Regions from separate parts of the Paenibacillus sp. R-74696 genome, predicted to be linked through region 3. Evidence: predicted binding sites of a transcription regulator. Region 3 holds the regulator's gene; each other region holds the start of a gene.
What was found. Region 3 encodes Rex, which represses fermentation and respiration genes when NADH is low (regulators of the CRP and FNR family bind a similar motif). Its sites were predicted from a motif close to TTGTGAAATATTTCACAA; they were not measured.
Positions count from the first base shown of each region.

Region 1 (6,650 bases), on a different contig from region 3:
GAAGGCTTAGAGGCAATGGAATATGTGAAATTGCGACCATCCGTGGCATTTTCATTTTCTATAGCCTGCAGACGCTTAAGTGAAGTCTGGTATTCCGGCAATTGGGCTACGGCCCCTGCTGCACGTACCATGGCCTCTAGAAGCGGAAAGGCAATAAGCGCCAGTGCGGCTATCCACGTCGCTGGAATCGTTCCTTCATCTGCTAGCCGTCCTGCCCATAGCGTCATAACCATAACCGCAGCACCTATACCGCACTGAGAAATCCAGTTTACCCGCCATTCGCTGCGGCGAAGCGAGTTCTCTATCCGCGAAGAGGATTCCTGCTTTTTGAAAAAGGATTGCAGAAACGGCTGAATTCGGCCGCTCAGAATCCAGTCGGACATGCCGAACATTGCATCCGTCAGCTCCTGATAAGCTTCACTACGGACTTGCTTTGCTCTGCGCCTTCTCCCCATCGATGCCATCAAAGCAATGAAGGGTACTAGAAATAGTAAAAAGCCGCAATATAGTGCCATCATAAGTGCGAGCACACGATCCAGACGTCCCAATGCGGCTACTCCTACAGCATAAATGAGGATGGAAGATAAGGCGGGAAGCAGGAATTTTAAATAAACGTTCTGGAGCTTTTCAATGTCCTCTGCAAGCAGCCCTAGTAAATCTCCTGTGCGAAACCGGGTTTGGAGCTGCAGCGCCTGCGGCTCCAGGGCGCGATACAATCGAACACGCATGCGTGATAATACGCGAAGTGCCGCATCATGACCAGTCAGTCTCTCCATATATTGAATAATAGCCTTGCCAAAGCCAAAGGTGCGTACAAGCACAATCGGCACATACACCATCAAAATATTTTCAGGTCTTAATGCCGAACGTGAGATCAGATAGCCCGAAGTGAACAGCAGTGCACCTGCACAGCCAAGTGCCAAAGCACCGAGTAAAAGTGCGGCTGTGAAGGTCCAAACATGCTGTCTCAGATAAGGCAGCAGCCATCCGATTTGTCGATGGTCATCCCCCTTCATTGCCAACCTCCCCCGAGCCTTGCAAGATCAAATTATAATAGACGCCTTGCTGCGCCTTTAACTGCTCATGTGTTCCGCTTTCTGCAAGGCGACCCTGCTCCAGTACTAGGATAAATTCCATTTCTGGCATCCAGTGCAGACGGTGTGTAGCCATAAACACCTTTCTTCCTTGTAGAACAGTTAACATCATCTGCTTTAGTTCGTATTCGGTCTCAATGTCAAGATGGGCCGTTGGCTCATCGAGTAAAATGACGGGACGGCTACTCAGAAGCGCACGGGCCAGTGCAACACGTTGTGCCTGCCCCCCACTTAGCACTCTTCCACCTTCTCCAATTTGCGAATCGCTTCCCGTCTGAAGCTGATCGACCAAAGAACGCAGCCCAACCGCGTCTATCGCCCTCTCAACCTGTTCCTGTGTGGCATCTGGAGCATAGAACCTGACATTATCAGTGAGCGATTGACTGAACAGGTGGGGATGCTGCGGAATATAGGCCACTTGGCGTCGCCATTCTTCTCTGACGGTTCCGGTCATCCGTACGTTGTTAACACGAAAGTCACCGCGATCCGGTTCAATGAACCCGCTCAGCAAGCCAAGAAGTGTCGTTTTCCCTGCCCCGCTGGCACCAACAATGCCAATTCGGGTAACATTTTGCGGAAGCTGTACGGACACCTTCTTCAGCAGAAAAGTCCCTGCATCGCCCGCAACCTCGATGCCAGAAAGCTCCATAGCCAGCTCTCCTTTTTGCTCTGCTAGCATAGAAGGAGGTTTGTCTTCCTGGCCTGCTTCAAATTGTTTTTTAGAGCTAACAATGGAGCGAATCGTGCCCCAGGCTTCTTTGCCATCGAGAGAAGCATGGTAATCCGTACCCAGCAGCTTGACGGGCGTGAAATATTCAGGTGCGATTAAGAGCACGGCCAGCGCAACCTCGAGTCCGAGATTTCCATTTACCAAACGAATGCCCAAGCCTACTGCGACAAAAGCAACCGATAACATACTGAAGAAATCAAGGGCAAAAGACGAAAGAAATGCCACACGCAGCGTTCGCATAGTCGATACCCTGTATTGATTGCTGACCTTTCCGACCGACTCGCTATGTGCTCTGCTCCGTTTCAGAAAGCGCAGCGTCAGCATGCCCCGCAAGGAATCTGTGAAATGATGCGACAGCATCCGATGAGTTCGCCATTGCTTGTCAGCCTGCTTCCTTGCCGCGAACCCGAGCAGAATGAAAAAACCGATAAGTATCGGAAGCGTACACATCAGAATGATTCCCGATATCATGTCCAACCTATATACCCACAGCAAAAGTAGAACCGTAACACAGAGCATATCAATCATACGGGCAATCGACAGCTCCAAATACGTACGAAAACGATCCACTCCGTCCAACACCAGCGTTACCAGACGCCCGCTCCCCTGCTTCGCTGCAAAACTCGGACCATGCCCGAATATCGCCACAAGCAGCTGCTGCCGAATGGCTTCAGCTTTTTTTTCTGCGAAGCCGCCGGAAAGCCGTCGCTGAAGCCAGACGAAAGTTTGGCGAGCGACGAAGCTTATCAAAAATAGGAGCAACGGCTGAGTTGCTTGATCAATCGGCTTATTTTCAAATAACAACGTAATGGCTTTGGCCAAAAAGGTGGCTTGACCTATAATAGCTGCTCCTTGAAGAAGGGAAAGCACAGTCAGCAGCAGCATATGCAGCTGGTTTCCCTTTAACTGAAACCATGACCTGTCCATTAGTATTCCAAATGCTCCTTCTCGTTGACACGTTTATGGAAGACAAAGTAGCTCCAGGCTTGGTAAGCCAGTACAAGGGGAAGGAGCGTAGCTGCCACAATCGTCATTGCTTTTAATGTATAAGCACTGGAAGCGGCGTTATAAAGCGTCAGATCAAACGCTGTATTAATTGAGCTGACCATGAATCGAGGGAAAAGTCCAACAAAAAACGATCCAAATGTCAGCAATATCAACAGCCCCGACATGCAGAAGGCTCTGCCTTCCTGTCCCCGCTTCAGGAACCATCCGGCAAGCAACACCGCAAGGACCCCTATCAGGACAAATACCAGCAATAAGCCTCCACGGCGTTCAAATAAATCAGTGACGGAATAGGTCCATACCACAAGCACAGCTAACAAAACAGCTTGCACGGGTAAAAATTTAGCCGCCATATGGCGGGAGCGCTCTCGCAGCTCTCCCATTGTCCGCAGAGAAATGAAGGTAAGGCCATGCAGCAAGCACAAACCGACAATCGTAATGCCTGCCCACAAGCTGTAGCTGTTCACAACATCGGCGAATCCAGATCGCATCTCCATGTCTTGTCCTATGGGCTGTCCCTTGAGTAACCCAGCCAACATAACACCGAATAACAGCGGAGGAACACTGCTTCCAATCAGAATGGCTATATCCCATGTTTTCCTCCACCACGAATGTTCCACCTTGCCGCGAAACTCAAATGCGACACCTCTTAAGATCAGTGCTATCAAAATAAGCGTAAACAGGACATAATAGCCGCTGAACATCGTAGCATACCAATGCGGAAAAGCAGCAAACATAGCCCCGGCGGCCGTGATCAGCCATACCTCATTTGCATCCCAGAAAGGACCAATGGTATTGATAAGCACTCTTTTCTGCCTATCATTGCGACTAAGCAAGCCCGTTGCCATACCAACACCAAAGTCAAAGCCCTCAAGAAAGAAAAAGCCTGTAAATAATACGGCAATTAACAAAAACCACAAATCACTAAGCGACATCGTCAGACCCCTTCCTTGAATTGATATGGATCCTGCAGGGCGATTTCTGGCTCATGGGCTGCATACGGCCCTTTGCGAGCTTCGCGAACAAACAGAAAAGCCAGAACACCCAATAAAATGACATAGAGTACGGTAAACAAAATGAAGGAAAACAGCACTTCCCCTGCGCTCGTCGTCGTAGAGACGGAATCCTTCGTTTGCAGAAGTCCAAATACCGTCCACGGCTGACGGCCTACCTCTGTCATAATCCAGCCGGAGGTATTCGCCATAAACGGCAGAGCGATTGCAAACATCATCACGCGCATAAACAGCTTATTTGACTGTTCAAGCTTTTTGCGCACCGCAAGATAAGCTCCATACAGTCCTAATAAAATCATGGCACTGCCGCAAGCAATCATAATGCGAAAGCTCCAGAAGGTTGTGCGTACAGGCGGGATATAATTTCCGGGTCCATACTCAGCCTCATACCGAGCTTGAAGCTCTTTCATTCCAATAACCGAGCCTGAGAACTGGCTGTAAGAGAGATAGCTGAGAAGGTAAGGCACTTTCAGCTCAAATGAATTCTCCTGCTTATCCGGATCAATGCCTGCAATAACGGTCCAAGGTGCGGGGTCACTGCTCGTTTCCCATAAGCCTTCGCTTGCAGCCATCTTCATAGGCTGTGTCTCCACCAAAAATTGAGCCTGACCATGGCCGAATAATGCAATGGCTATGGACGATACAAAGGCGACGATGATGCTTAAAGTAAAGGAGGGCTTAAAAAACTCCATATCCTTTTTACGAAGCAGCTTCCATGCGCTGATTCCTGCAATCAGAAATGCGCCTGTTGCAAAGGCTGCAAACAGCGTGTGCGGAAACTCCCAAAGCACCTGTTCGTTCGTTACAAGCGCCCAGAAATCGACCATTTCTGCCCGACCATTATTCAAAGCAAATCCGACGGGCCGCTGCATGAATGAATTCGCCGTCAAAATCCAGAATGCCGATAACATCGTTCCAATGGATACCAGCCACATGCAGGCAAGATGGACGCCCTTGGATAAGCGATCCCAGCCAAATACCCATAGTCCAATAAAGGTAGATTCCAGAAAAAAAGCTAGAAGCGCTTCAATGGCTAGAGGAGTCCCGAACACATCTCCAACAAAGCGTGAAAAGTCAGACCAGTTCATCCCGAATTGAAATTCCTGCAAAATACCAGTAACGACGCCAACAGCAAAGTTGATCAACAGAAAATGCGCCCAAAATTTCGTCATCTTCTTGTACAATTCTTTTTTTGTAATGACATACATCGTTTCCATGATAGCCACAAGCAAAGACAAACCTATGGATATGGGGACAAAGACAAAATGAAGGATCGTTGTCGTTGCAAACTGAAGGCGTGCTAATTCTACTACGTCCATCTAGGTGGTTACCTCTTTTCTGCATGTTATGTACTGAAAAAAGTATGTGATTTTCTTCACTCACTTTTCAGATAATCATCATTATAGATCATCATCGATGTTTTTGTATGGCCCCATTGAGCGGGTACGTGTGACAATGCTGTCACGAAAAAGCGGCTACTTTGTGAAAAAAGGCACAATATTGACTATCGTGTGACATTTGTTCTTTATGATTGTGAAAATAGCTCCTACGAGTCATTAAGTTGCATCATGCTTTGCTTATATAATGAATGAGTACGAAGAAGGGAGAACGAGACATGCTGTATTGGTTTATTTTAGGAGGATTATTTTTAGGTGGCGGCGCTTACGTTATGCTCAACGGAGCGAAGCTTGTACAGGAGGACAATGAACTGCAAGATAGCATCGTTCCTCATCCAGTCGTAAGTGATAAGGATAATCAGGTATGATAACAAAAAAGCGTAGCCCCCTTCTTATCGCAGTCATTATTTTCGTGGCGGCCTTGATCGCTTATCTTGTGTATACGTTTCAAGGAGGAAGCAGCAAGCTTCCTGTATTGAGAGAAGCTCCGGCCTTCACCCTTCAGGAGCTGGACGGCACAGCCTATAATCTGAGCGACAGTTTGGGAAAAGTAATGCTGATCGAATTTATGTTCACAAGCTGTCCTGATATTTGCCCTGCAACGACATATAATATGGTGCTGCTGCAGGATGAATTGAAGAAACAGGGCCGTTTTGGTGAAAATGTACAATTCGCAGCCATAACCTTTGACCCTAATTCGGATACACCGGAGGTTTTTGCAGCTTATGCCGAGCGTATGGGTATTGATCGGTCAGGCTGGAAGCTGCTGCGTGGAGACGAGGCCTATACGATTGAGAAAGCAAGAGAATATGGGATTGCGATTCAAAAGCTGGAAGATGATCAGTTTGTACATACGGTAACCTCCCTCATGCTGCTGGATGCCAATCATCAAATTCGCAAGGTCTATCGCATGGGTGAAGAAATGGATAACTCTGCTATTTTGAAAGACATTAATGCTCTCCTTAAAGAAAAATAATCCGTTAAAATGACATTGAAAAATGTAATTGTGCCCCTCCCAACCAGCTATTCCGACTTAGGATGGCTGGTTTTTATTATCTTCTTCTGCTTCGCGTATTGTTCATTAGTTCGTTACATTTTATCGATTTTTAGCTATATCGAGGCATATTACTTCATGTTCGTAAAGAGCATAATGATGCAAGATAGTCAGCTAATATAACCTTGCTGATTCAACTCATTGCTTAATGGAGGGTCGCTACCTTGAAACAAAAGAAAAGTGTTATTCTCATTATTAGTCAGGAAAAACATACCCAAGCTCAATTGAATTCCTTTTTTTTAAAAGAGGGCTATCCTACAGACACCACGTCTCATGTGAAAAATGCTTGGCTTAAACCAGATCGCAATCATTATGGTTTAATCATTATTGACCATGCGGAAACCGGCTTGAGTAATA
Region 1 covers NZ_JBPULM010000017.1:249,698-256,347, reverse strand. Annotated here, with positions in the region: gene cydC (thiol reductant ABC exporter subunit CydC) at 1-1,016, opposite strand, end outside; gene cydD (thiol reductant ABC exporter subunit CydD) at 1,003-2,751, opposite strand; gene cydB (cytochrome d ubiquinol oxidase subunit II) at 2,751-3,764, opposite strand; gene ACSR9A_RS03625 (cytochrome ubiquinol oxidase subunit I) at 3,767-5,161, opposite strand; gene ACSR9A_RS03620 (hypothetical protein) at 5,458-5,607, shown strand; gene ACSR9A_RS03615 (SCO family protein) at 5,604-6,215, shown strand; gene ACSR9A_RS03610 (response regulator transcription factor) at 6,458-6,650, shown strand, end outside.
Region 1: a site for Rex is predicted at 5,323-5,340, ahead of ACSR9A_RS03625 (cytochrome ubiquinol oxidase subunit I). Genes of this name have one in related genera too.

Region 2 (6,650 bases), on a different contig from region 3:
ACGACTCGGCGCAGTTGCGCGGACAGCCATTCACGGCCATTTTGAACTTGGCGGGCATATCGATCCGCTCAAATGTTTTTTCCAGCCGAATGCCCATGCCGATCGAATCCTGTGTACCGAAGCGGCAAAATTGCTGGCCGACGCAGGTTTTTACTGTACGCAGCGCCTTCGCATAGGCATAGCCCGAGGGCATATCCAGCTCTTCCCATACGAGTGGCAAATCTTCTTTCGCAACCCCGATTAAATCAAGCCGCTGGCCTCCAGTAACTTTAACCATTTTTACATCATATTTCACGGCAACATCGGCAATTTTCTTCAGATCCTCCGGCGTTGTCACGCCGCCATACATCCGCGGCACGACCGTGTAGGTGCCATCCTTCTGAATGTTGGCGTTCATCCGTTCATTAACGAAGCGCGAATCCTTCTCGTCCTCATGCTCCTGCGGCCACAGCATGCCCAAGTAATAATTGACCGCCGGGCGACATTTCGAGCAGCCCTCCGGATTGTGCCACTCCAGTACATGCATAACCTCTTTCACAGTCGTCAGATGCTTCTCTTTAATCGCAGCTACGATTTCATCGCGGCTGAGGCTCGTGCAGCCGCAAATGCCCGTCTTCGTCTTCTGGCCGGCATATTCGTCTCCCAACACATATTGCAGCAAATGGCTAACCGTCGGCACACAGCCGCCGCACGAACGCCCAGCCCCTGTGCACGCCTTTACCTCATCGACCGAAGTAAGCGAATTGTCCTTGATCGCCTTTACGATGCTCCCCTTCGATACGCCATTGCAGCCACATACGATTTCATCATCGGCCATTTGCGCTACGCGGTCAGCAGCCGACAACGCGGTGCCAGCTGCTCCCATCAGCTCTGCATAAATAGCCTCCGTCATGGCAGCTCCTTCGCGTACCCATTGCTGAATCCGACTCGAATCGCTGACATCGCCGTAAAGCACACCGCCAACAATTGTATTTTCCTTAAGCAGCAGCTTCTTGTACTGCTGTTTCCAGTCATCCTGCTTGCGAATGACCGTCAGCTCTGGCTGATCCAGGAAGACGCCCGTCGAAAATACATCTACGCCCGAAATTTTTAGCTTCGTCGATAATTGCGTTCCCTCGTAAGCCTTCGTCTGCACGCCGCATAGCTGCTTCGCCAGCACGGCCCCCTGCTCAAACAGCGGGGCTACTAAGCCGTAGCAAATGCCGCGGTGCTCGGCGCATTCGCCAACTGCGTACACGCCTTCCGCCGACGTTTGCATGTAATCATCGACGACGATGCCCCGCTTCACTTCAAGGCCGCTCGCGCTGGCCAAAGCCGTATTAGGCCGTATGCCCGCTGCCATAACGATAAAATCCGATTCCAGCTTCGTTCCGTCGCTGAAGGTCAGCCCCTCAACGCGCTCACCGCCATAAATTTCCGCCGTCTGCTTTTCCATGAGGAAATGCAGCCCTTGCCGTTCCAGCTCCGCCTTCAGCATCGCCGAAGCGCTCGGGTCAAGCTGGCGCTCCATTAAATCCGCCATTAAATGAATGACCGTCACATTCATGCCCAAATTGAGCAAGCCCTTGGCAGCTTCCAGACCGAGCAGCCCGCCGCCTATAACAGCTGCATTGCGATATTGCTTCGCTGTCTCCAGCATGACGCTGCAATCCGCAATGTCGCGGAAGCCTACGACGCCCTGCTTCTGATGCCCGGGAACGGGCAGTATAATGGGATTCGAGCCCGTAGCAATAATTAGACGGTCATAGGCTGCGGTCAGCCCATTGTCCGCAAACACGATTTTTTGCTGCGTATCAATAGCCGTTATCGTCGTTCCCGTATGCAGCGTAATATGATGCTCCTCGTACCAAGCCCAGCTGTTCAAAATAATATCGTCTATCGTTTTACTGCCTTCCAATACATAGGAAAGCATAATCCGGTTATAGTTTGGATGCGGCTCGCTGCCGAATACCGTGATGTCATATTGCTCTGGTGACAGCTTGAGGATATGCTCCAGCGTGTTTACTCCCGCCATCCCATTGCCAATCAGCACAAGCTTTTGCCGTATTGCTCCCATTGTAAACGCCTCCCTGTAAAGCTTTCATTGTTCTTACCATCAGTATAAACAACAACGAGCCGGAGTTATGTGATATTTTTCACATATCGAACGATTAAAATAAAAATAGACCCTGCCGCCATATTTCTATAGCGAAAGGGCCAATTCTTATGTTTCTGTGCGCCGCTAGGTTGGCCGATTGGCCGCCAAATACATCCTTACAAACGGATTAACGCGCCGCGCTCATCGGCTGAGCGAAGCTCTGCTTCAATAATTTCCAGCGTGCCAACAGCGCTTTCCGGCGTACATATCGATACGGGCGTACCCGCGTTTACCGATTCAAGGAAATATTTGATTTGGCGGTAATAGCCCATGTCAGGTGAAAGATCAGCTATAAAGCCTGGCTCGTTGTTCGGATTCACTTTAACCTGTCCGTTCTCGAACAGCAGATTGCCACCTTCAAAATTGACGCGGTACGTCATCGCAAAACCGAAATCGCCTTCCAGCGTCCAGTCCGCTTGTGCATTCAGCACTTTGCCGTCCGGGTAAACGTAATTTGTAGATACCGTATCGTAGCCGCTGCCTGGAATGACATTGCGGGCGAGCGTCGACACTTGCTCCGGCTTGCCGAACAGCCAGTGGATAATATCAGTATCATGAATATGCATATCCAGCACAGCCCCGCCGCTCTTGCTGCCGTCAAGGAACCAGCCTTTAGGGGCAGCAGAGCCTCTGAAGAAATAGCCGCCCGTTACCGCGCCAAAACGGCCATCGTCCACAACAGCTTTTAAATATTCATATGCTGGCCAGAAGCGCAGGCATTGGCCGATCATCAGCGTTTTGCCTGTGCGCTCAGCCGTTTGCGCCATTTTCCAGCCATCGGCGGAATTGCCGGCTACCGGCTTCTCGCACAGCACATGCAGTCCCTTTTCCAGCAGCGAGCAGGTCAGCTCTGCGTGCAAATAAGTGGGCAGCGTAATGTCGATTATGTCGAGCTCCTCGTTTTCAAGCATTTTCTCAATGCTGTCATACAAGTTGTATGGCGAAAGATCATAAACCTCTTGGCCCGTCGCCATATTTCCAGAAGCTTTGCCATTTTTCAACTCCTCGATCATTAGATCGCAAATCGCCACCAATTGCACAGGTGCGCCCTCTTCTGTCAGACGAACGTAGTTGTCGAAATGCATGCGTCCCATAAAACCGAAGCCGATTAATCCTACTTTTAACATGGTAAATCCCCCTTATCAAATAAATGCTTGAGGCGAAATAGACTAGGCGTTTCCACGGCCCAAAATCGCATCCATCGCTTTCGAAGTATTGAAAATAATTTGCTCGGCATGATGCGTATATGGCGGAATTATTTCGGCCGTGACGTAATTGTCATAGCCAATCGCCTGCAGCGCCTCCATGACAGCAGGGTAGTTCACATCGCCTGCAAGCAGGTCAACAAAGCCGTGAAGCCCGCCCGCTTGGCGGCGGTAATCCTTGAAGTGGACCTTCTTGATGCGGTTGCCCAAAATGCGTACCCACTGCTCTGGATAACCGTTTTGCACGACGTTTCCAACATCGAAATAAGAGCCTACATAGCTTGAACCAAATGAATCGATAAACCCGCGCAGCTCAAGCGGCGACAACAGAAATTTATTCCATACATTTTCAATGCCAATCGATACGTTCGCGCTTTTTGCAAAAGGAACCAGCTTCGCAATCGACTCCTGAGCACGGTTATACGCATATTCGTAATCCGTTACTTCGCTGCCTGGGATAAAATCAACACCAACCGCGCCAGGGATGACCAGAATCGTATCGACACCAAACGCCGCTGCAAGCTCCAGCTGTTTTTTGCACACATCTATCGCTTTGCTTTGCGTTTCCGGGTTCGCGCTCGTCATGGCATAATCCCAATATAATCCCGTTGCAAGGCCCGCAATTTCCAGCTCAGCTTCCTCTAGACGCGCCTTGATGTCGCGAATTTCCTGATCCGTTGCCGCGAGGCTCAGCTCGCCCGTGCCGTTAAGCGACAGCTCGATGCCATCGAAGCCGGCTTTTTTCGCCGTTTGGATGCAGCTGGCGATGGTGGTGTCGCTGTTGAATGACCAAATATTAATCCCTTTTTTCATTTGGGTTCCTCCTGTTAATTGAATTGGGTTAAAAGCTTTAATTAAAAATGAGCTTGCCGAAATGCTGCGGCAGATGAAAGTTAACCGCTCGCGTAGGTCGCCATGCTTGATACTCGCGTATACCCTGAAAATCCTGATCGATGCGGTAAACGTTGATTTGCATCGTTAAACCCGGAGCGAAAGGACGCTTGAAATTAGATGCTGGAATATCAATGTAATAGAGCACATTTCCTTGACCGTCTGATTGCACGGACGTTTGGAGGCCGGAAAACTGCCATTGCAGGTCCGAGGAGATCATGCCTCCTGAGCCGTCATTTTCGATAATGGCATCAAATACAACATTATGCGGGCTAACCTCCAGCTCCATATAACGCCGACCCTCCCCCTCCTCGTCAATAAACACCTCGACAACATCCTGCTCATAAAGCGGCTCATCCCGCAGTGTAAAATCAGATACGATATGCGAATCCCTGCATTCGAAACGAAGATGCAAATGCTCCGAACTCCAGCCCAACCTTACCTCCGTCCGCTCCCGCGGCGGCTCTCCGGTTACCGTCTCGACCAGCTCCAGCGCTTCACAGCGACCCCAATCCAGCAATGCGGATGAAGTGCCAGGTGCAACGGGCTCAAGCCGGTTGCAAATGTAGCTGCCGTCAATGGCAGCTATAGCGAATTCCATCAGCTTCATGCTCCTTTTTTAGCAAAATCCGTTATGTTGAAACCCATTAGTAAACATGTGATAATACATTTATATTAGCCGATTTTATCGGATTTTTATTTAGTTGAAAAAGATATTATTTGCACAATTCCGTTTTATTGTGTTTGCAAATATAGGAAAGGTGGTTGACTCTGTGGATAACTCTGCTGCATGCTACCCTCTACAAAGGATAGCTCCTTTTCGGGAATGGTCGCCGAGCGTCCATTATGCCCAATTCCAAAGCCTGCCGCCGGGCCCGATGCCGAAGCGAAGGCTGTATGATTTTGAGCTGCTGTATGTGACCCATGGCGAAGCAGCTACCTATATGCAAGGGCAGCGTTATATGCTCACAGCGGGCCAGCTTATTTTTTTGCCCTCAGGTGTCTATCATCAAAATGAGATTATATCGACTCCTGAAGCGAGGTTTCTAGGCATTCACTTTGATTTTTTCAATGAGCTGGAGGTTCAGACCGAGGCGGATATGGTCGTCTATACAGAAGAGGCCCAAGGAGATAAATTTGCGGTGGAGGCCTGCTCAGAACATCTGGCTCCGTTATCGGCGAGCATCGTCTATACGCCTTCCCTCGTATGCGTTCAGCTCATGGAGCAGCTCGTGCACGAGTTTACGATGCGCCCGCCCGGCTATGAGCTCGCCTGCAAAGCGTATATGCTGCAAATTCTCACCCATCTGCTGCGCTCCTCCTTATCAAGCTCTGTTGCACAGGCCTCTGTGCACGGGGACAAGCTACTGGAATTGATGAAGCAAATCGAAGACGCGCCAGCGGAGCCATGGACGAACCCCAGCCTTGCGAGACGGCTTAATTTGAGCGTCGATCATATGGCGAAGCTGTTTAAGCAAATGGCGGGAATGCCTCCGAGCGAATTCGTCCAATCGATCCGCCACCGGGAGGCGAGAAGGCTGCTGCGTGAATCCGTGCTATCAATAGAGAGCATCGGCGAAAGCGTTGGCTATCCCGATATTCATTATTTCAGCCGGATTTTTCGCCGCCATGAAGGCATTTCACCGCGCGAATACCGCAAGCTGTCCAACATTTTGTAAGCAGCACTCTCTAGGATGCGCCCGCAAACGTGAGCCCTTGCTGCTGCTCCTTGCTTCATGCCTATTCAATGTCAATTTCCTCTGACCATACAAGACTTGAGGAACCACATTATGGGATTGTTACTGAGATTACAGCTGCAGAGAGCATAGTTGCAGAGAGCACTGTGGATGAGAACAAACTGTTTTGGAAGCTCATTCCTTTTTTCGCGGACTGAGTTTCCGCTATTCTGGATCTTAATCCCAATTCAGGACTTAAGCTGACAGGAGATTCGCTATCGCTTTCATAACCCTTTGAAAATGACGATGGGCAGCGCATTAGCGGCTCCTGAGTCCGCAGCCGGTGCCAAAACCAGTGATTCGGTCGAAATAGCGGCTGCTGTGTCCTCCAAGTTGTGTCCACGAAGTCTATCTTTTTGTCTTTTTGTCTTCATGCAGGGAGCAAACCCCCGAAACGAGCAGCATGAAGCTGCCTTTTGCATACACGCCCTAGTAAAACAAAAAAGAGGACGCCTGAGTTACCTCAGAAGTCCTCTCCTCCTTGCTATTGCAGGCTACGCATTGGCCAAAATAAATTCAACCGCAACGTCCGTACCCTTACTCAACGTTAATGAAATATACTTGCCACTCTCGCCTTGAAGCACCTCTGCCTCGCTGCCATTTATGATGGCTTGCGTCCAAGGGACGCCTGCCATTAATTGAATCACATTGCTATTGGCGCCTGAACGCAGAGTAGCCTGT
Region 2 covers NZ_JBPULM010000045.1:884,098-890,747, forward strand. Annotated here, with positions in the region: gene nirB (nitrite reductase large subunit NirB) at 1-2,056, opposite strand, end outside; gene ACSR9A_RS24150 (Gfo/Idh/MocA family protein) at 2,254-3,264, opposite strand; gene ACSR9A_RS24155 (sugar phosphate isomerase/epimerase family protein) at 3,307-4,155, opposite strand; gene ACSR9A_RS24160 (carbohydrate-binding family 9-like protein) at 4,193-4,834, opposite strand; gene ACSR9A_RS24165 (helix-turn-helix domain-containing protein) at 5,007-5,912, shown strand; gene ACSR9A_RS24170 (hypothetical protein) at 6,194-6,343, opposite strand; gene ACSR9A_RS24175 (glycosyl hydrolase family 95 catalytic domain-containing protein) at 6,464-6,650, opposite strand, start outside.
Region 2: a site for Rex is predicted at 2,124-2,141, ahead of nirB (nitrite reductase large subunit NirB). Genes of this name have one in related genera too.

Region 3 (6,650 bases):
ATCTTTCTTCCGAAATCTCGATTAAATGAACGTCCAGCCCTTTCGAGGCCAACATTTCGGCAATGCCCTGGCCCATTGTACCTGCGCCAACTACGCCAACTTTTTTAATAGACATGATTCTCTCCTTGTCGTTTCCCTACACCATGTAAATGAGAAACATTCTCTTTATAGTTATGTTCAATGTTTATTATAACGGTTTTCTGAAAAAAAAGAAGACAGACATGTCGTCTGCCTTCAAATTGTAATAAATTGAGGGGTTTTCATGCTGTATTATGATGCGCTATGTGACAACTTCTTAAGCAATTCACGAAACTCGGCGCCGCTGAGCGTTTCTTCACGGATCAGAACATCTAGCGCGTCCAGAAAAACCTGGCGCTTCGGTGCCAGCATTGCAATCGTCTTGCCCATTAAATCGTCAAGGATGGAGCGATTGATTTTCGCCCATGCATCAGGCGTCATCATTTCGGGATGAATAATGCCTAGCTCCGTTAAGCCCGACTCGACAAGTGTGCGGACAATGTTCATCGCCTGGTCAAAGTCGCCACGCGACCCTGTGCTGCGATTTCCGTAGAAGATTTCCTCGGCCGCCGCCCCGCCAAGCGCAATCATAATTTGCCCATTTAGAAAATCCCTTGTGTATAAATAACGGTCCTGCTCTGGATTATGACGCACATAGCCTAGCGCCTGACCACGTGGAGACAAGGCAACCTGAGATACACTGCCCGGGCGGAGCAGCTCAGCTGAAATCGCATGGCCGAGCTCATGCAGCGCCACACGCTCGCGCTCCTCCTTCGTCGCCTCGCGGTCCGTCTTCTCGCCCATCATGACCTTGTCTATCGCCATAGCCAGATGCTGCTCTTCAATGACCTCGCTTTGCTCCCGCATCGCATAAATCGCACCTTCGTTCATGACACTCTCCAGTTGGGCACCGGAAAAGCCAAACGACTCGGCCGCTACCTTCTCCAGCTCAACCGTCTCGGCAAGCGGCTTATTGGCCGCATGAATATTCAATATTTGCTGGCGCGCTTTTTTGTCCGGCAGCTCTACCCCAATATGGCGGTCGAACCGTCCGGGCCTAAGCAGGGCGCTGTCGAGCATTTCTTTACGGTTCGTTGCTGCAATAATGAGCAGCCGCGGCGCCGTATCCGCATGAATACCGTCCATTTCCGTGAGCAGTTGATTGAGCGTTTGATCATATTCCCGATGCTGCCCGCCATCGCGCTTGCCCCCGATAACCTCGATCTCATCGATAAAAATAACGGCGCTTTCCTTGCCCGCTTTCTTCGCCTTCGTCCGGGCTTCTTTGAATAAGTCGCGTATCCGGCCAGCGCCGACGCCGACGTACATCTCTACAAATTCACTGCCGGAGGCAGCCAGATAAATTGAGTCGGTATATTGCGCTGCGGCTTTCGCCATTAGCGTCTTCCCAGTTCCCGGAGGTCCCGTCAGCAAAATCCCCTTCAAGGGCCGAATGCCCAGCTTGCTCAGTTCCTCATGTCGGACGAGAAAATCAAGCGCCTCGATCAACTCCTGCTTGGCCCGCTCCTGTCCGCCGATTTGCTCAAAGGAAAAGGGAACGCTGCTTGACACCTTCCGCCGCTTCGTTCCGGAAGCATGTGCGAATTTGCCTCTGCCAGTCGCTAAATACACGACAGCAGCTGCGATAATGACAAGCAGTACGAAAGGCATTAAATTCACATTTACAAATAAAAGAAAGGCAATGAATACCGGAACAAAGCCAATCGCCATTTCGATGCCGTATTTACGCATAACTGGACACCTCCAGCTGCGGGGCAACGCGCGGAAGGATGATATACTTCGTTGCCGTGCCATCTTTCAGCGTAATATAGACATTGCTATCATCGATATCGGTAATGGCCTCCACACCCGAATGTTCATCTGCCAAAGCTTTAAGTGCCTCCGGAATAGCAGAATAGTTTTTGTGCTCCATCGCTTCGGCCACTTTGAATAAAGACGATGACCACAGCTGATCCAGCTTCGCATTCGAGTCGGTATTCGCAATATCGAGCTGAATGTCGCGGCTCTGGGCGACAGATTTGCTTTGCTCGACTATCGTTTCATATACATGCTTTAAATCCGCTCCGGCTGTAAGCGTCAGCGGGAAAGTAATACGGTCCGTATCCATAATAGGTGTGTCGGATGAAGCAATGCCTTCTATTTGATCAACCGCCTTGGCAAGCGGAGCTGCGAATGCAACCTGATGATAAATGAGCCAGCCTCCAAACAAAACGAGGGCGGACGCAGCAGCTGTTAGCAAAATCGGCATGATCCTGAGTTTGAACATCGTAAAAATCCCCCTCTCAAAATGACGGTGATATACCAAACGCATATCAACTCCGATACACGAAAGTATATCACATCGCCTTTTGAATAAGGGGGTGTAATAATAGCCAGCAATTCCAGCTGTTACAGCTTAAGCATCCAATACAGCTAGGACGCCTTGTCACCTACTAAACTATATTGCTTCACAAATGCGCCATCGCGGAACGAATAATACGCATAATAATATTTCGTTATCGCTTCATCACGGCTGTAAAAAATTTCCCATACCGGCTCGCCGTTCAGCAATCCCGGCTGTGTCCTTTTAACATCCGCATCCGGCTTACTGCTCAGTAACGCAGATTCCGCCTGTTCTGCTGTAATATGTTCCGTTGCTTTCAGTGTAAGCACAGGACTTTCGACTGTTGTCAGAAATACGTAAACTTCTTGTTCATCCGCGGTCTTCCCTTTTACGACCCAGGAAATGCCATCCCACACCTGCTTCGTCATGCCCGTAACTTCCGTCAACTGTGCGGCTTCTACAGCATACGCCTTAATTGGAGCTTCCTCTGCCCATAATTCCTTATGCACAGCGCGGTAATAAACAATCGTAACGGTCAACAAGGCGATAACAAAAACAATTGAAATAAAGACAGCCCGTTTTACCGTCCAAAACGGCTTTCTCGTTCTCGCCCGCATTATGCCTTCAACAACCTCTCGAAGCTTGCCTGAGCATCGTGACGAATTTTCTCCTCATCGAGCAATGTGCATTCGCCATCCCGTACAACCTGACGCCCGTCTACCCATACATGCTTGACGTCGCGGCCCGAGCCCGCGTACACCAGATGGGACACAATATCCGTCTGTGGGTAAAAATGCGGCTGTTCAATATCGATGGCGATGAAATCCGCCTTCATGCCAACGCGCAGGCGGCCAATGGAATCTTCCTGCCAAATAGAGCGAGCGCCGTATACCGTGCCCATTCGCAAAGCTTCAATGGCTGGAACAACCGTAGGATCGCCAGAAACACCTTTATGCAGCAAAGCCGCAAGATTGATTTCCTTGAACAGATCGAGATTGTTGTTGCTCGCCGCGCTGTCCGTGCCTAGTGATACCGTTACACCAGCGCGAAGCAAATCAGGAACGCGGGCAATGCCGCTTGCCAGCTTGAGGTTGCTGACCGGGTTATGCGATACAGCTACTTTGCGGTCAGCAAGCAGCGCAATTTCCTCGTCATTCAAATGCACCGCATGAGCAACAAGTGCCGGACGAGAGAAGAAGCCTAAATTGTCGAGATGCTGAACGGGACGAACGCCATAATCGCGAACGTTCTGCTCTACTTCGGCAATTGATTCTGACATATGCGTGTGCAGCGGCAAATCATAATCATGAGCAGCCTGCACGAATTTCTCAATATAATCGGGCGGGCATGTATAAGGCGCATGCGGCGAAATCATCGTCGTAATACGGCCATTTGCCTTGCCGTTCCAATCGCGTGCGAAAGCTATCGCTTCCTCCAGTTTCGCTTGCTGCACATCCTCTGGGCAGAGGCCAATGACGCCGCGCGTCAGACAGCCGCGAATGCCGGACTGTTCCACGACTTCGGCCAGCTGATCCATGCGGTCATACATATCCACGAAAGCCGTTGTACCGGATTTCAGCATTTCTACCACGGCAAGCGCGCTGCCCGCACGTGTATCAAGGTCGATGTATTTGCCCTCCATCGGCCACATTTTTTGCTCCAGCCAGACTTGCAGGTTTTGATCATCGGAGTAGCCGCGCAGCAAGGTCATAGCTGCATGCCCATGCGTGTTTACTAGGCCCGGCATAAAAGCAAGCTTACTGCCGTCCAGCTTCTGCACATCGGCTTGCAGCCCAGTTGGAGCTTCTGCTCCGATATATGTAATGCGATCATCGGTCACAACCATATGCCCTTGAAGCACATGCTCGCCATCCTCCATCGTTACAAAACGTCCATTTTCAATCCAAATTTGGCTCATTTTCGTCATCCCTTTCCCTCTCCAAGTAATACGCCAGACTTAGCAGCTCTTTCGTAAAGTCAGCATGATGAATGCGAATTTCTTCTGGTACCTTCAATATCGCTGGGGCAAAATTGAGCAAGCCTTCAATGCCCGCATCTATAAATTGATTAGCAACGTTTTGCGCTTCAAATCCGGGAACGGTAATAATCCCAATTCGAATATTATTCTCCTCAACCGTATGTTTCAGCATATCCATCGGCATTACGGTCAAATTATTAATTTGCGAGCCGATTTTAGATGGATGCACATCAAACACCGCAATAATTTTCATATTGTCTTTAGAATATTTATTATAATTGCATAGAGCATGACCCAAATTACCCGCACCGACAAGCGCCACATTAATCGTCTGATCAAGCTTGAGTATTTGGCGAATTTTTTCAATTAAATACGTCACATCATAGCCGATACCCTTGCGGCCAAAATCACCGAAATACGCCAAGTCCTTGCGGATTTGCGCCGGATTTAAATCCAGCTTGACGCCAAGCTCCTGGGACGAAACGGTCTGCACCTCCCGGTTGTTCAGCTCGTTCAGCACTTGCAGGTAAATGGGGAGGCGTCTTACGACGGCCTCCGATATTTTCGTCTGCTTCACCCGTTCTCCTCCTCCTTCTCGGCACCAAGCCATTCTCTCATTCTCGGTACAATTTGTTCGATATGCATATGCTCAATTTTCGGTCCAGGCAAAGAATAGAGAAAATGCTTGCCATAATACGTTTCAATAACCCGTGTATCATAAATAATGACAATCCCTTTATCCTTCGCCGTTCGCACGAGCCTGCCAAAGCCTTGCTTGAAGCGAATAACCGCTTGCGGGATCGACAGCTTCATAAAAGGATTTTGCTTTTGGCGCTGCAGCAATTCCGACTTCGCCTCCAGCAGCGGATGATTCGGCGGTTGGAATGGCAGTCTGACGATAGCAAGGCAAGTTAAGGCTTCGCCAGGAATGTCAACGCCCTCCCAAAAGCTGCTTGTGCCAAGCAGCACAGACTCCGGCTGCTGTAAAAACCGCCGCGTCAGCTTCGTACGATTGCCGCTGTCGATGCCTTGGCCCAGCACTTGAATGCTGGTGGCCGCAAGCGCCGCCTTAAGCGGATCGTATACCTGCTTTAGCATTCGGTAAGAGGTAAACAGCACTAGCATTCTGCCATTTGTCTGCTGCACCGCATCTGCCAAGGAAGAGACGAGCATTGAAATAAATGCGGGCTCTCCCGCTGAGCCTTTAAGAACAGGGAAATTGCGCGGAATAATAACGAGCGCTTGTTCACGGTAATTAAATGGCGATGCCAGCTGCACGGTACGCAGCCTTCCCGCTTCTTCAAAGCCGCCAAGTCCAAGCTGCTCTTCAGCGAACTGGAATGATTTTTGCACCGATAGAGTGGCGGACGTTAAAATAATGCTGTCCTTCACATCAAATAAATACTGCTGAAGCTGGCTGCTCACATCAATTGGCACCGCATAAAGATGCAGCGATCGATGCTTGTAGGTCATATTGGCTTCCAGCCAGAACACGTCCGTCGTCTGATCGACCTTCATAAAGCTGCGCAGATCATCCTTGACTCTCGTCAAATCGCGTAAAGCGCCATTCAAGTCCGTTACAAGCGCCTGTACCGCCAGCTCATCAATGCGATCTTTAATCTCCTCGGACATTTTCTCAGCCGTCTTCAGCACGCGAATGAGCTCCGTATGAATATTGGTCTCTTCGGCGAGCACTTCGGACCAGCCTTCCGGGAGGCTGTCGCCTCGCAAACGGTACACAGATTGATTGTTTTCACCCGTCGCATCAGGAGAAGCTTGAACAAAGCTGTACAGCATCTCAAACAGCCTTTCCCAATGCTCCTTCACTTCCGTAAAGGCGGGAATAACGGTATCAATCGTTTCCAGCCAGCCTTGCACCCGCTCATCGCTTTCCTGCTGGAGATGAATGCGCAGAGATGGCAGCAGGCCGGAACGAGCGTCCTTAAACATACGCGTAAACGCATTGGTTATCGTATAGTAGCCGAGCTGCATGCCCAGATGCTTGCTTGCTACTTCCTCCACATGATGCGCCTCATCGACAATCAAATGGCTGTAGGTCGGCAGCAGCCGATGATCGGCCTGTATGTCTGTGAACAGCATGGAGTGATTCGTAATGCACACATCAGCTATATTGGCTTCATGCTTGGCACGATGATAATAACAGCGTTTAAACCAAGGACACGCCCGGTTCAGACAGGAATCTGCATCGCTGGCAACGGTAGACCAGAAGTCGGTCCCCTTGTTGCTGAAATTCAGCTCCTCTTGATCGCCCGTTTCCGTCTCGCCCAGCCACACGACCATTTGCGAGGC
Region 3 covers NZ_JBPULM010000030.1:109,225-115,874, forward strand. Annotated here, with positions in the region: gene ACSR9A_RS12205 (3-hydroxyacyl-CoA dehydrogenase family protein) at 1-115, opposite strand, end outside; gene ACSR9A_RS12210 (AAA family ATPase) at 271-1,770, opposite strand; gene ACSR9A_RS12215 (hypothetical protein) at 1,763-2,305, opposite strand; gene ACSR9A_RS12220 (hypothetical protein) at 2,452-2,979, opposite strand; gene ACSR9A_RS12225 (amidohydrolase) at 2,979-4,280, opposite strand; gene ACSR9A_RS12230 (redox-sensing transcriptional repressor Rex) at 4,261-4,917, opposite strand; gene dinG (ATP-dependent DNA helicase DinG) at 4,914-6,650, opposite strand, start outside.